One region of the Streptomyces sp. NPDC019443 genome, then DNA from elsewhere that is predicted to be linked to it. Evidence: riboswitches for the same ligand, from Rfam matches in the RefSeq annotation. Region 1 holds a riboswitch; the other holds the start of a gene.
What was found. A riboswitch is a leader RNA that binds a small molecule or an ion and turns the genes downstream of it on or off. The one in region 1 is predicted to bind thiamine pyrophosphate.
Positions count from the first base shown of each region.

Region 2: linked by a shared signal. The riboswitch ahead of thiO (glycine oxidase ThiO) and the one ahead of thiC (phosphomethylpyrimidine synthase ThiC) in region 1 are both predicted to bind thiamine pyrophosphate.

Region 1 is NZ_JBIRYJ010000009.1:314,084-319,664, forward strand. Features, by position in the region: gene ACH492_RS27200 (cupin domain-containing protein) at 1-63, shown strand, start outside; gene ACH492_RS27205 (DUF5326 family protein) at 190-402, shown strand; gene ACH492_RS27210 (IclR family transcriptional regulator) at 599-1,369, shown strand; gene ACH492_RS27215 (SsgA family sporulation/cell division regulator) at 1,489-1,923, shown strand; gene ACH492_RS27220 (YibE/F family protein) at 1,937-3,280, opposite strand; TPP riboswitch at 3,352-3,510, shown strand; gene thiC (phosphomethylpyrimidine synthase ThiC) at 3,503-5,296, shown strand.
Region 2 is NZ_JBIRYJ010000005.1:244,900-253,055, reverse strand. Features, by position in the region: gene thiE (thiamine phosphate synthase) at 1-288, opposite strand, end outside; gene ACH492_RS18485 (Rv2175c family DNA-binding protein) at 377-742, opposite strand; gene ACH492_RS18480 (NAD(P)/FAD-dependent oxidoreductase) at 804-1,985, opposite strand; gene ACH492_RS18475 (hypothetical protein) at 2,071-2,412, opposite strand; TPP riboswitch at 2,464-2,575, shown strand; gene thiO (glycine oxidase ThiO) at 2,573-3,730, shown strand; gene thiS (sulfur carrier protein ThiS) at 3,727-3,936, shown strand; gene ACH492_RS18460 (thiazole synthase) at 3,942-4,736, shown strand; gene pknB (Stk1 family PASTA domain-containing Ser/Thr kinase) at 5,062-6,999, shown strand; gene ACH492_RS18450 (deoxyribonuclease IV) at 7,005-7,853, shown strand; gene ACH492_RS18445 (DUF4396 domain-containing protein) at 7,936-8,156, shown strand, end outside.

The DNA.
Region 1 (5,581 bases):
AAGTTCCATCACATCACCGAGGATCTGCGGGTGATGGTGGTCTTCTCTCCCCCTGAGAGCTGACCGGAAGCACCGCCGATCCCTAGGGGTTCGGTCAGGGGAGATCGAGGGCTCGCGGGCCCCGCACACCACCCCCTCCCGCCTAGCATCGAGGCAGGAACCCAATGAAACGAGGTAAGGACGATGGCTGTGCGGGAAGTATTCGCGGGGATGCCGTGGTGGATCAAGTGGGTCGCGGTGCCCGTCATCGCCCTTGTCGTATTCGGAGGACTGATCACGAGCGTCGTCGGCTTTGTGATCGGACTGCTCTTCAAGATCCTTGTCTTCGTCGCCTTGGTCAGTGGACTCGTCTTCGTCGTACGGAAGTTCATGTCGTCATCGAGCTCACGAAGCGACTGGTAGCCCGTGCCCGTCCGGGCGTTAGCCCGGGCGGGGGAACGCCCCGACAAACCCCCACTGCCGCACGGGAACGGCCATTACAGTGACAACCCCGCTGCCGCCCCATGGAAAATCCGCCTTTGGGAAATACGCGCGGCGGGCCGCGGGGGCGGCCCCCGCAAGCGGGCGCGCTGCCCGTCACCATGCCTGGGGGTGACCTTTGGCCACGGCTACGAACGCTCCTGCCCCTACCCTGATCGTTTCGGTGCAACGGGCGATGAGGCTGCTGGAGACCGTGAGTTCCCATCCGGACGGGGCCCCCGCGAAGCAGCTCGCGCGCGAGGCGGGTCTTCCCCTTCCCACCGCGTACCACCTGTTGCGCACCCTGACGCACGAGGACTATCTGCGCCGCGAGAAGGGCGTGTTCATCCTCGGTGACGCGGTCGAGCGGCTCGCGATCGGCGGCGCTCTGCGGAATCGTCGCACCACGCTCGTGGACTCGCTCGCGCACTGGCGGGACGCCATCGGAGTCCCGGTCTACTTCGCGGCCTACCGCGAGGGCGAGATCGAGATCGTCGCCGTCGCCGACACCCCGTATGCGCCCGCCGTCGCCGAGTGGGCCGACTTCCGTGAGACCGGACATGCCCATGCGCTCGGCCAGTGTCTGCTGAGCCAGCTCGACGAGCAGGGCCGCAGCGACCATCTGGACCGCCACCCCGTGCAGCCGGTCACCCCTTGTTCCGTAAGGGACCGGCGCGCGCTGCTGGAGCGGCTCGCGTCGAAGGAGCGGATGCAAACGGTCGTGGAGCGACAGGAGTACGCGCTCGGTACCGTCTGTGCCGCCATTCCGATCACGGCCGGATCCGGTGCCGCCGCGATGGGCATTTCGCTCCCGCTCCACCAGGAAGAACGCTTGTTTGAGGCGGTCGAACAACTACGTAACGCGATCGGAGGACTTCTGGGCTCCATAGCGTTCTCTATCAGTATCTGAAAAATCACTCCTTGTGATCTACAAGTCCTTACAGGACGATTACGTCAAGAGGCCATGGGGATCGTTCCTGGCCGTTTTCAGCTGAGTTCTTCACTGCTTCATCTGCTGCGGGGTACATGATGCGCGAGTCGGTCCAGGCCGAGGTCCTGATGAGTTTCCATGTCTCCGAGGAGCTCTCTTTCCGGATCCCGGTGGAGCTCCGGTACGAGACGGGGGATCCGTACGCGGTGCGGATGACCTTCCATCTTCCCGGCGATGCCCCTGTGACCTGGGCCTTCGGGCGCGAGTTGCTGCTGGACGGCATCAATGCGCCGAGCGGCGACGGTGATGTGCACATCGCTCCGACCGGTCTCCAGGGGCTGTCCGACGTCACCATCCGGCTCCAAGTCGGCGCCGACCGGGCGCTGTTCCGGGTGAGCGGGGCCCCGCTCGTGGCCTTCCTCGACCGCACCGACAAGCTGGTGCCACTGGGGCAGGAGCGTACGCTCGCCGACTTCGAGGACAATCTGGACGTGGCGCTCGGGCGCATTCTCGCCGAGGAGAACGCCGGCTGAGCAGTCGACGCCGCTACTTCTTGCGGCGGCGGCCCCTGCCGCCCCGAACCGGTGATCCACTCCGTGCCGGTGATTCGTCCGCCGCTGCGATTCCCGGCCGGTCGGCGGAGACCACCAGGCTCGCGAGTGCGGTGGTCACCGGTACGGCGGCGACAAGTCCGATCGACCCCACCAGGGTCCGTACGATTTCCACCGCCACCAGCTCGCTGTTGGCCACCGTCCCCACACTGCTCTGCGCGATCGAGAAGAGCAGCAGCAGCGGCAACGCGGCGCCCGCGTAGGCCAGTACGAGAGTGTTGACGACGGAAGCGATGTGGTCCCGGCCGATCCTGATCCCGGCCCGGTAGAGCGCCCGTGGGCCCATGCCCGGGTCCGCCTGACGCAGTTCCCAGACCGCCGAGGTCTGGGTCACCGTCACATCGTCGAGCACGCCGAGCGAGCCGATGATGATGCCGGCCAGCAGCAGACCGCTCATGTCGATGTTCGGATACAGACCGTGAATCAGACCGGTGTTGTCGTCGGTGTTGCCGGTCATGCTCGCCCAGCCGATGAAGAGTGAGCCGAGCAGCCCGGTCAGCAGCAGCGAGATCAGCGTGCCGAGGGCCGCGACCGAGGTGCGGGCGGTGAGGCCGTGGCACAGATAGAGCGAGACCAGCATGATGGCGCTCGCCCCGATCACCGCGACGATCAGCGGATTCGAGCCCTGCAGGATTGCGGGCAGGATGAACAGGGTCAGTACGGCGAACGAGACGGCCAGTGCGATCAGCGCCATCACGCCCTTCATTCGTCCCACCAGCACCACTGCGAGCGCGAAGATCCCGGCCAGCAGCACCATCGGCAGCTCACGGTCCACATCGGTCACGGAGTACTGCAGGTCACGGGGCGCGTCGGGGGCGTACGCCACCACCACGCCCTGCCCCTTGTCCAACTGCCGCGACGCGTCCGGCTGGACGATCTCGGTGAACGTACGGCCCTTGTCCTTGCCGCTGGTGACCTCGATCGTCGCCTTTTCACAGCTGCCTCGCTGGGCATTGACCGCCTCGCGCCCCTCGGGCGTGGAGGTGTCGCCGGTCGGCGGTACCTGCGCGGCGTTCACGTCCTTGCAGTTGACCTTCTCGACCCGCACCACCTTGCCCTGCTCGGTCTGCCGGTCGAAACCGACACCTGTGCGCTCATGCCCGGGCGCACCGCCCGGCCAGAGCACGACAAGGCCCACGACGACCGCGGTGGCGAAAGGAATCAGCACCGCGGCGATGACCTTGCGGAGATGCTGCGAAACAGGCGCGGCGGGCCCATGGCTGTGCGAGTGGCCGCGGGGTTCGGGCGTCTGCGGCGAGGGGGTCGGCGAGTAGGTCACCGACCGATCATCGCAAGAACGAGGGGGGCCCACTGTTCAGCGCGCCAGAAATGACGCTAGCGTGGTGTCACCTTTGCACACGCGGGAGCTCGGAGCACCGGGCTGAGAGGGCGCTGACCTCCGCATTCGCCGACTGGCCGAAGCCAGTACGCCGTTTACGGAAGCCGCTGCGTCGACCGCCGAACCTGTTACCGGGTAATGCCGGCGTAGGGAGTAGGTCTCATGACCGTATCGGATGCACGCACGCCTGCCTCGAATGAGAACGACGAGGGCGGCAAGTCCATCGGCTGGCACAAGGGATACGTCGAGGGCTCGCGCCCCGACCTCCGGGTGCCGGTCCGCCAGGTGCACCTGACCAACGGCAAGGACGTGACGCTGTACGACACGTCCGGCCCATACACCGACCCCACCGTCGAGACCGACGTCCGCCGCGGCCTGCCGCCGCTGCGGGAGAACTGGATCGTCGGCCGCGGCGACACCGAGGAGTACGCGGGCCGCCCGGTCCGCCCCGAGGACGACGGGATCAAGCACACCTCGCCGAGGGGCGGTCTGCGCAACCTCGACGCGGTCTTCCCGGGCCGCCCGCGCCAGCCCCGCCGGGGCCGGGCCGGACAGGCGGTGTCGCAGCTCGCGTACGCCCGCCGTGGCGAGATCACGCCGGAGATGGAGTACGTCGCGATCCGCGAGAACGTCTCGCCCGAGGTGGTGCGCGAGGAGATCGCCGCGGGCCGGGCCGTCCTGCCCGCCAACGTCAACCACCCCGAGATCGAGCCGATGATCATCGGCAAGCGGTTCCTGGTGAAGGTCAACGCCAACATCGGCAACTCCGCTGTCACCTCCTCCATCGAGGAGGAGGTCGAGAAGATGACCTGGGCGACCCGCTGGGGCGCGGACACGGTCATGGACCTCTCCACCGGCCGCAACATCCACACGACCCGCGAATGGGTGCTGCGCAACTCCCCGGTGCCGATCGGCACCGTGCCGCTCTATCAGGCGCTCGAGAAGGTCGACGGCAAGGCCGAGGACCTGACCTGGGAGGTCTACAAGGACACGGTCATCGAGCAGGCCGAGCAGGGTGTCGACTACATGACGGTCCACGCGGGCGTGCTGCTGCGGTATGTGCCGCTGACGGCCCGCCGCAAGACCGGCATCGTCTCGCGCGGCGGCTCGATCATGGCGGCCTGGTGCCTGGCGCACCACAAGGAGTCGTTCCTGTACGAGAACTTCGAGGAGCTCTGCGAGATCCTCGCCTCGTACGACGTGACGTACTCCCTCGGCGACGGTCTGCGGCCCGGCTCGATCGCGGATGCCAACGACGAGGCGCAGTTCGCGGAGTTGCGCACGCTCGGGGAACTCAACTCCATCGCCAAGCGTTTCAATGTGCAGACGATGATCGAAGGACCCGGTCACGTCCCGATGCACAAGATCAAGGAGAACATCGACCTCCAGCAGGAGATCTGCGAAGAGGCCCCCTTCTATACGCTCGGCCCGCTCACCACGGACGTGGCCCCGGCGTATGACCACATCACCTCCGGCATCGGGGCGGCAATGATTGCCTGGTGGGGAACGGCGATGCTCTGCTATGTCACGCCCAAGGAGCACCTGGGCCTGCCCAACCGTGATGACGTGAAGACCGGCGTCATCACCTACAAGATCGCGGCGCATGCGGCAGATCTCGCCAAGGGGCACCCGGGTGCGCAGGAGTGGGACGACGCGCTGTCCGACGCGCGCTTCGAGTTCCGGTGGGAGGACCAGTTCAATCTGGCCCTCGACCCGGACACGGCACGGGAGTTCCACGACGAGACGCTCCCGGCGGAGCCGGCGAAGACCGCGCACTTCTGCTCGATGTGCGGCCCGAAGTTCTGCAGCATGAAGATTAGCCAAAGCATCACAGAGCGGTTCGGCGGGACTGCGGCTGACGGCGCGTCGGCTGAGGAGGTCGCGGAGGGGATGCTCCAGAAGTCGCAGGAGTTCGCCGAGGCGGGGAACCGGGTGTATCTGCCGCTGGCGGACTGAGGCTCACGCGCAGACGGCCCGTGCATCCGTGGTTCTCAGGCCAACTCGGAGGCGCGGGCCCTGCCCGTCTCGCAGACGAGCCGCGTCAGCGTGGTTCTATCTGGCGACCTCACGATGCCCCGGATACCAAACCACCCGCCCTGCCGAGCCGCGCCTGGAGCCGCTCTCGGCCAGACACCGCTGTGCCTTGCCTACGGGGCGCCAACGGGGAGTTCGCCTCGTAGGCACCTCTGGCTGGGTTGGGAGCGTCTGCTCCTGCACAACAGGGAGATAGGCCCCCTCGAC
Region 2 (8,156 bases), on a different contig from region 1:
CGGCAGATCGCCCTGCCCCAGGTGCAGCACGTCGGAGCCGATGGCATGGCCCACATCCGCGCGGTCGTTCACGGCGAGCAGCTTGCCGTGCCTGCGGCAGGCGTCGGCGAAGACCTGAAGGTGCTCCAGCTCCTCGGCGGCCTCCATGCCCTTGTCGCGCAGCTGCACGATGTCGATCCCCGAGGAGAGCACGGCGTCGAGGAACCCGGCGAGGTCGCCCTGCTGCTTGCGGGCGTCCGTGCACAGATAGAGCCGGGCGTCGGACAGCAGCGCACGAGCCGTGGACATGGGTGTTCCCCCCGGGTGGGTCGGCGGTGTGCGGGCAGGAGCCACTGGCCCCCCTGCCCGCACACCGCGTGGTGTTGTCTTCAGGACATCAGACGGCGAGCGCCTGGGCCCGGCGCTTCACCTCCGTGCCGCGATTCTCGCTGAGCGCCTGCGCGGGCGTGCCCGGCAGGGTCGGGTCGGGGGTGAAGAGCCACTCAAGCATCTCTTCGTCGGTGAAGCCGTCGTCCTTCAGGAGCGTCAGGGTCCCGGCGAGACCCTTGACCACCTTGTTGCCGTCGATGAAGGCGGCAGGCACCTGAAGCGCGCGGTTCTCACCACGGCGCACGGCGATCAGCTGGCCCTCCTTGACCAGCTGCCGTACGCGTGTCACCTCGACATCGAGCATTTCCGCGATGTCGGGAAGGTGGAGCCAGGCGGGGACGAGAGCATCGATCTTTGCGTCAATCTCGGTCACAGGACAAGCGTGCCATCCCAGACTGACAGTCGGTAGCCGGACCCCGGACAGCAGCCCGCATTCAGCCCTGGACAGCCGCCGCCTTCAGAGGGACGGAGGGGTCGGCGGCGAGATCCGGATCCAGCCGCGCGCCGGCCAGGATGAGCTTGCGCCCCTGCGCCAGATCGCGGGCCCTGCCGACGGCGAGGAGCGCGACCAGCGCGCCCTCACGCAGCCACAGCACCGACCACGTGGCGTCCGCCGGATTGCCCCGCCACACCCTCGTGTCGGCGGCCGGGTGATGGCCCGCGTACTGCACAAAGCGCCCGAACTGCTCGGACCAGAAGTACGGCACCGGGTCGTAGACCTCCAGCGGCTGCCCCAGTGCGCCCGCGACGACATTGGCGGCGACCGTGCGCGGCCCGTGCAGGGCGTTGTCCCAGTGGTGCACGAGCAGCCGCTCGCCGTAGCGGCCGGACGGGAAGGAGGCGCAGTCCCCGACGGCGTACACATCGGGCAGCGAGGTGCGCAGATGCTCGTCGGCGGTGATTGCTCCGTCCGGGCCCAGCGCGATGCCCGAGTCGGCGAGCCAGCCGGTGGCGGGGCGTGCGCCGATGCCGACGACCACCGCCCCGGCCGGGAGCTGCCGGCCGTCCGCGAGGATCACCGTGCCGGGCTCGACGTCGGCCACGCGCGCGTGGGTGAGAAGTTCGACGCCGTACTCCGCGTACCAGTCGGCCATCGGGGCGGCGACCTCGGCGGGCAGGGCGTACGCGAGGGGGCGGTCGGCGGCCTCGACGACGGTGACCGAGCAGCCCGTCTCGCGGGCGGCTGTCGCGAACTCCGCGCCGATCCAGCCCGCGCCGACGACCACGATGTCGTGCTGCCGCACGAGGACGGGGCGCAGCCGGGCGGCGTCGTCGAGGGTGCGCAGCAGATGGACGCCCGGGACGCCTTCGGCGCCGGGCAGCGTGATCGGCTCCGCGCCGCTGGCGATGACGAGGACGTCGTACGGGACGGGCCCTGCCTCGGTGTCCAGCTCGTGCGCCTGCGGGCGTACGCCGGTCACCTCGCAGCCCAGCCGCAGTCCGATGTCCAGCGCCTCGAAGTCGAGCTCGAAGGCCGACCCCTCCGCCTTGCCGAGCAGGATCGCCTTGGAGAGCGGGGGCCTGTCGTACGGCTGGTGGGGCTCGGCGCCGATCACTGTGACCGGGCCCGGGAACCCCTGTTCGCGCAGGGCCACGGCGGTCTGCACGCCGGCCATCCCCGCGCCGACGACGACCACGCGCCGCACGCCCTGTGCTGTCTGCTGCTCGCTCACCCGACAACCTTACGCATCTGACAGCCCGTCAGGTAACCGGCTGCTCGACAACGCTCGTCCCGCTGCCCTCCTGAGACTCCCACTCCCACGTCTCCTCCAGGCGCACTCGCCCGTCCTCGAGCTCGACCACCGTCGAGACGCAGTGCCCGGAGGCCGTCCGGCCGTCCGTCTTCAGCTGGACGTACCGGAAGTCCAGCCGGTCGCCCTCCCGCGTCCCCACGAGGTGGCCGCGGACCACGTCGCCGCCCTCGTACTCGGCCCAGATCCGGCCGTCCCGCTCGTGGTACGTGAACCGGGTGCGGGTCCCCACCTGGCCCGGAGCCTGGTCGGCGACCGGCGAGAGTACGAGTCCGTCGAGCGACCGTGCCACAGCTGCTGCTCCCTTACTGCGAGTTGAGGGCTGGGGTTAGGGTGGCCACCGTAAGGCACTCGCGGGAGCCCGGCGCACCGGGCTGAGAGGGAGGCTGGACGGCCTCCGACCGTACGAACCTGATCCGGGTCATGCCGGCGAAGGGAGGGGCTGGACGCCCATGTCTCGTACATCAGATGTCCTCGTCGTCGGGGGCGGAATCATCGGCCTGGTCACGGCCTGGCGTGCGGCGCAGCGCGGACTGCGCGTCGCCGTCGTCGATCCGGAGCCGGGCGGCGGGGCGGCACAGGTCGCGGCGGGCATGCTCGCCGCCGTCACCGAGCTGCACTACGGCGAGCAGACGCTGCTCGGCCTCAACGTGGAGTCCGCCCGGCGCTATCCGGCGTTCGTCGCCGAGCTCGAGGAGGCGAGCGGGCAGCATGTCGGCTACCGCGCATGCGGCACGCTGGCCGTCGCGCTCGACGCCGACGACCGCGCGCACCTGCGTGAACTGCACGCCCTGCAGCGCCGGTCCGGCCTGGAGTCGGAGTGGCTGGCCGGGCGTGAATGCCGCCGTCTGGAGCCGATGCTCGCGCCGGGCGTACGCGGGGGCCTGCGAGTCGACGGCGATCACCAGGTCGATCCGCGGCGGCTGGCCGCGGCGCTGGTGACGGCCTGCGAGCGGGCAGGGGTGGTCTTCCACCGCGGCTGGGCGGAGCGTCTTTCGGTGGTTCGAGACCGGGCGGCCGGAGCAGTGCTGAGGGACGCCGGCGAGCTCACCGCGGACCAGGTCGTCCTCGCGGGCGGCTCACTGAGCGGCAGTCTCGACGGTGTGCCGGCGGATGTGCTGCCTCCGGTACGGCCGGTGAAGGGCCAGGTTCTGCGGCTCACCGTGCCGCCTGCGTACGCACCCTTCCTCTCCCGGACCGTACGGGCCGTGGTACGCGGCAGCCACGTCTATCTGGTGCCGCGCGCGAACGGCGAGCTGGTCGTCGGCGCGACCAGCGAGGAACTGGGCTGGGACACCACGGTCACCGCCGGCGGGGTGTACGAGCTGCTGCGCGACGCGCACGAGCTGGTGCCCGGCATCACGGAGCTGCCGCTCACCGAGACCCGCGCGGGTCTGCGCCCCGGCTCCCCGGACAACGCCCCGCTGCTGGGCCCGACCGCCCTGCCCGGCCTGCACGTGGCCACCGGCCATCACCGCAACGGCGTGCTCCTCACGCCCGTGACCGGCGATGTGATGGCCGCCGTGCTGGTCACCGGCGAGCTGCCGGACGAGGCCCTCCCCTTCACTCCTCGCCGCTTCTCCCCCGTGCCCCAGGAGCAGCCCGCATGAATGTCCTGAACGTCTCCGTCAACGGCGAGTCCCGTGAGCTCGCCACCGGCACCACCCTGGACACCCTGGTGGCGGCCCTCACCGCCGCCCCTTCCGGGGTCGCGGCCGCGGTCAACGAAGCGGTCGTCCCACGCAGCCAGTGGTCCGGCACCCTCCTCGACGACGGCGACCGCGTCGAAGTCCTCACCGCAGTACAGGGAGGCTGACCGGCATGGCCGACGACCGTCTCACCATCGGCGGCACCACGTTCAACTCCCGCCTGATCATGGGTACGGGCGGGTCACCCAGCCTCGACGTACTCGAACGCTCCCTCGTCGCGAGCGGCACCGAACTCACCACCGTCGCGATGCGCCGCCTCGACCCGACCGTCCAGGGCTCCGTGCTGTCCGTCCTGGAGAAGCTGAACATCCGCGTCCTGCCCAATACGGCGGGCTGCTTCACGGCGGGCGAAGCCGTGCTGACCGCCCGGCTCGCACGCGAGGCCCTCGGCACCGACTGGATCAAGCTCGAGGTCGTCGCGGACGAGCGCACCCTGCTGCCCGATCCGATCGAGCTGCTGGATGCGGCCGAGACGCTGGTCGACGACGGCTTCACGGTCCTGCCGTACACCAATGACGACCCGGTGGTCGCCCGGAGGCTGGAGGACGCGGGCTGCGCGGCGATCATGCCGCTGGGTTCGCCGATCGGCTCCGGTCTCGGCATCCGTAATCCGCACAACTTCCAGCTGATCGTCGAGCACGCGCGCGTGCCGGTCGTGCTGGACGCGGGCGCGGGCACGGCCTCCGACGCGGCCCTGGCGATGGAGCTGGGCTGCGCGGCGGTGATGCTGGCGTCGGCGGTCACTCGCGCGCAGGAGCCGGTGCTGATGGCGGAGGCGATGCGGCATGCGGTGGAGGCGGGGCGGCTGGCGCGTCGGGCGGGGCGCATTCCGCGTCGGCACTTCGCCGAGGCGTCGTCCCCTCACGAGGGCCGCGCGGTCCTCGACCCGGAGCGGCCCGCGTTCTGACCGGAGCGCGGAGCCAGTCCCCTACCCGCTGCATCGATTTACGGCTCCGCCGCCTGGGGGCTCCGCCCCAGACCCCGGACGCCCTTCGGGCGCTGTCCTCAATCGCCGGACGGGCTTGATTTCCGCCGGTCGACCCGAGGATTCAGGCCGACCAGCAGAAAATTCAAGCCCCGTGGGAGTCCCCCCGGACGAAGTCTGGGGGAGATTGAGGCGCGGGGGTCCCGGGGGCGGAGCCCCCGGCGTAGGCCCGCGCAGCGTTACAGCTCGGCTCCAGTCCCGCCCCGAGTCGTCAGCCGTGTCACCGGTGGCTCGTAGAATCACCAGCGTGGATACGACCCTCAAGGACCCCCTCGTCGGGCAGGTGCTCGACGGCCGCTACCGCGTCGACGCGCGCATCGCCGTCGGCGGTATGGCCACGGTCTACCGGGCCGTCGACACCCGACTCGACCGGGTGCTCGCGCTCAAGGTGATGCACCCGGCCCTCGCCACCGACGCCTCCTTCGTGGAGCGCTTCATCCGCGAGGCCAAATCCGTGGCGCGTCTCGCCCACCCCAATGTGGTGGCGGTCTTCGACCAGGGCGCCGAGGGCGCGTACGTCTATCTGGCCATGGAGTACGTCGCGGGCTGCACCCTGCGCGACGTGCTGCGCGAGCGCGGGGCGCTCCAGCCGCGGGCCGCGCTCGACATTCTGGAGCCCGTGCTGGCGGCGCTCGGCGCGGCGCACCGGGCCGGGTTCGTCCACCGGGACATGAAGCCGGAGAACGTGCTGATAGGGGACGACGGCCGGGTCAAGGTCGCCGACTTCGGTCTCGTACGAGCCGTGGGCTCGGTCACCAACACCACCGGCACGGTGCTGGGCACGGTCTCCTACCTCGCCCCCGAGCAGATCGAGTACGGCACGGCCGACACCCGCGCCGATGTGTACGCCTGCGGGGTCGTCCTCTACGAGATGCTGACCGGCGGCAAGCCGCACGCCGGAGACACCCCCGCCCAGGTGCTCTTCCAGCATCTGAACGAGGACATTCCGGCGCCGTCCGCGCTGGTCCCCGGGCTCGCCGTCGAGCTCGACGAGCTGGTCGCGAGCGCCACCGCCCGCAATCCCGAGGTCCGTCCGTACGACGCGGTGGCGCTGCTGGCGCAGGTCCGCGAGGCCCGTGCTCCGCTCGGCGACGAGCAGCTGGACCTGGTGCCGCCGCAGGCGCACACCCAGGACACGGCGGAGGGCGGGAGCGAGCGGGCGCACGAGGAGGACGCCACGGACGTGATCCCGCGGGTGCTCGCCCGCGAGGAGCCGGTGGTCAACCACACCACCCGGCTTGCGATGCCGCCTTCCGAGCCGCCGCACCAGCCCCAGCAGTCCCGGCGCCGGTCCGTGCCAAGGCGCGGCGTCGTCGCGACGCTGGTCGCGGTGTTCCTGGTGCTCGGCGTGGGTGCGGGCGTCTGGTACATCAACTCCGGGCAGTTCACCCGCGTCCCGGCCCTCATCGGCAAGACCGAGAAGGATGCCAGGCAGCAGCTGAAGAGCGCCGGGCTCGATGTGAAGAAGGTCCGGTACGACTTCAGCGAGACGGTCAAACGCGGCACGGTCATCAACAGCGACCCCGCGACGAATGAGCGCATCCGCGGCAACGGCTCGGTGATCATCGTCATCTCGCGCGGCCCGGAGATCGTCCGGGTCCCGGACGTCAAGGGCCAGCCGCTCACCAAGGCGGAACGCGAGCTGAAGAAGCTCGGTCTGGCGCCGGGAGTGGTCACCAAGGCGTTCAGCGACGAGATCGACCAGGGCTCGGTGATCAGCACGGATCCGGAGGCCGGGACCGGACGCAGCCCCGATTCCGCGGTCGCCCTCGTCGTCAGCAAGGGCTCCCCGATCGACGTACCGGGCGTGACCGGCGAGACCCTGGCGGACGCCACCAGCGCGCTCAAGGACGCCGGGTTCAAGGTCAAGGTCGCCCCCGAGCGGATCAACTCCCCCGAGGAAGCGGGCTCCGTCGCCAAGCAGTCCGCGGCCGAGGGCGCCAAGCTGGCCCGCGGCGACACGATCACGCTGACGGTCTCCAAGGGACCGCGGATGATCGAGGTCCCCGATGTCGTCGGGGACAAGGTCGACGACGCCACCAGCGAGTTGGAGTCCGCGGGCTTCGAGGTCAAGGTCGAGAAGAACTTCCCCTTCCTCGGCGACACCGTCGAGAGCCAGTCCGTCGCGGGCGGCGGTCAAGCCCCCGAGGGCAGCACGATCACGATCAAGACCAAGGGGCTGTAGTTCAGATGCGCAACCCCGTCGGCGGCCATGTCCCCGTGGCCGGCGGCCTCGCCAGGACCGGTCTCGCCTACGCCCGTGAGCTGGAGGCGGAGACCGTCCAGGTCTTCGTGGCCAATCCGCGTGGCTGGGCGACGCCTGCCGGGAGCCCGGTGCAGGACGAGCAGTTCCGCGCCGAGTGCGCGGCCGACGGGATATCGGCGTACGTCCACGCCCCGTATCTGATCAACTTCGGCTCGCACACCGAGGCCACCGCCGAGAAGTCCGTGGAGTCCCTGCGGCACTCACTGCGCCGCGGCCGGGAGATCGGCGCGCTGGGCGTGGTCGTGCACACCGGCTCGGCGACCGGCGGCCGGACCCGCGAGGTGGCGCTGGCGCAGGTGCGGGAGCGGATGCTGCCGCTGCTGGACGAGCTGACGCACGACGACGACCCGTTCCTGCTGCTGGAGTCGACGGCGGGCCAGGGCTTCTCGCTCTGCTCACGGACCTGGGACTTCGGTCCGTACTTCGAGGCGCTCGACGCCCACCCCAAGCTGGGCGTCTGCCTGGACACCTGCCACGTCTTCGCGGCGGGACACGATCTGACCGGGCCGCACGGGATGGCGCAGACTCTGGATCTGCTGGTGGAGACGGTCGGTGAAGGGCGGCTGAAGCTGATCCACGCCAACGACTCCAAAGATGTGGCCGGCGCTCACAAGGACCGACACGCGAACATTGGCGCGGGCCATATCGGCGAGGAGCCGTTCCGGACGCTGATGCAGCATCCGGCGACCGAGGGCGTACCGCTGATCATCGAGACGCCCGGCGGCAAGGAAGGGCACGCAGCGGATGTGGCGCGGCTGAAGAAGCTCCGCTGAACAACCCGGGAATACCCCTAGGGGGTATACGGTTTCTTGCTGTCGACAGGAACCGCTGCCTGGTTTTTTTGGGGGGTCTCACATGCGGCACGACACTCACGCCCAGCACGCACACCATGAGCACCACACACAGCACCGATCCGTCAGCTGGTCCATGGCCGCCCAGGCCACGCTGCACTGCCTCACCGGCTGCGCCATCGGCGAAGTACTCGGCATGGTCATCGGCACCGCGCTGGGCTGGGGAAACATCCCGACGATGATCCTCGCGATCGTCCTGGCCTTCTTCTTCGGCTACTCGCTCAC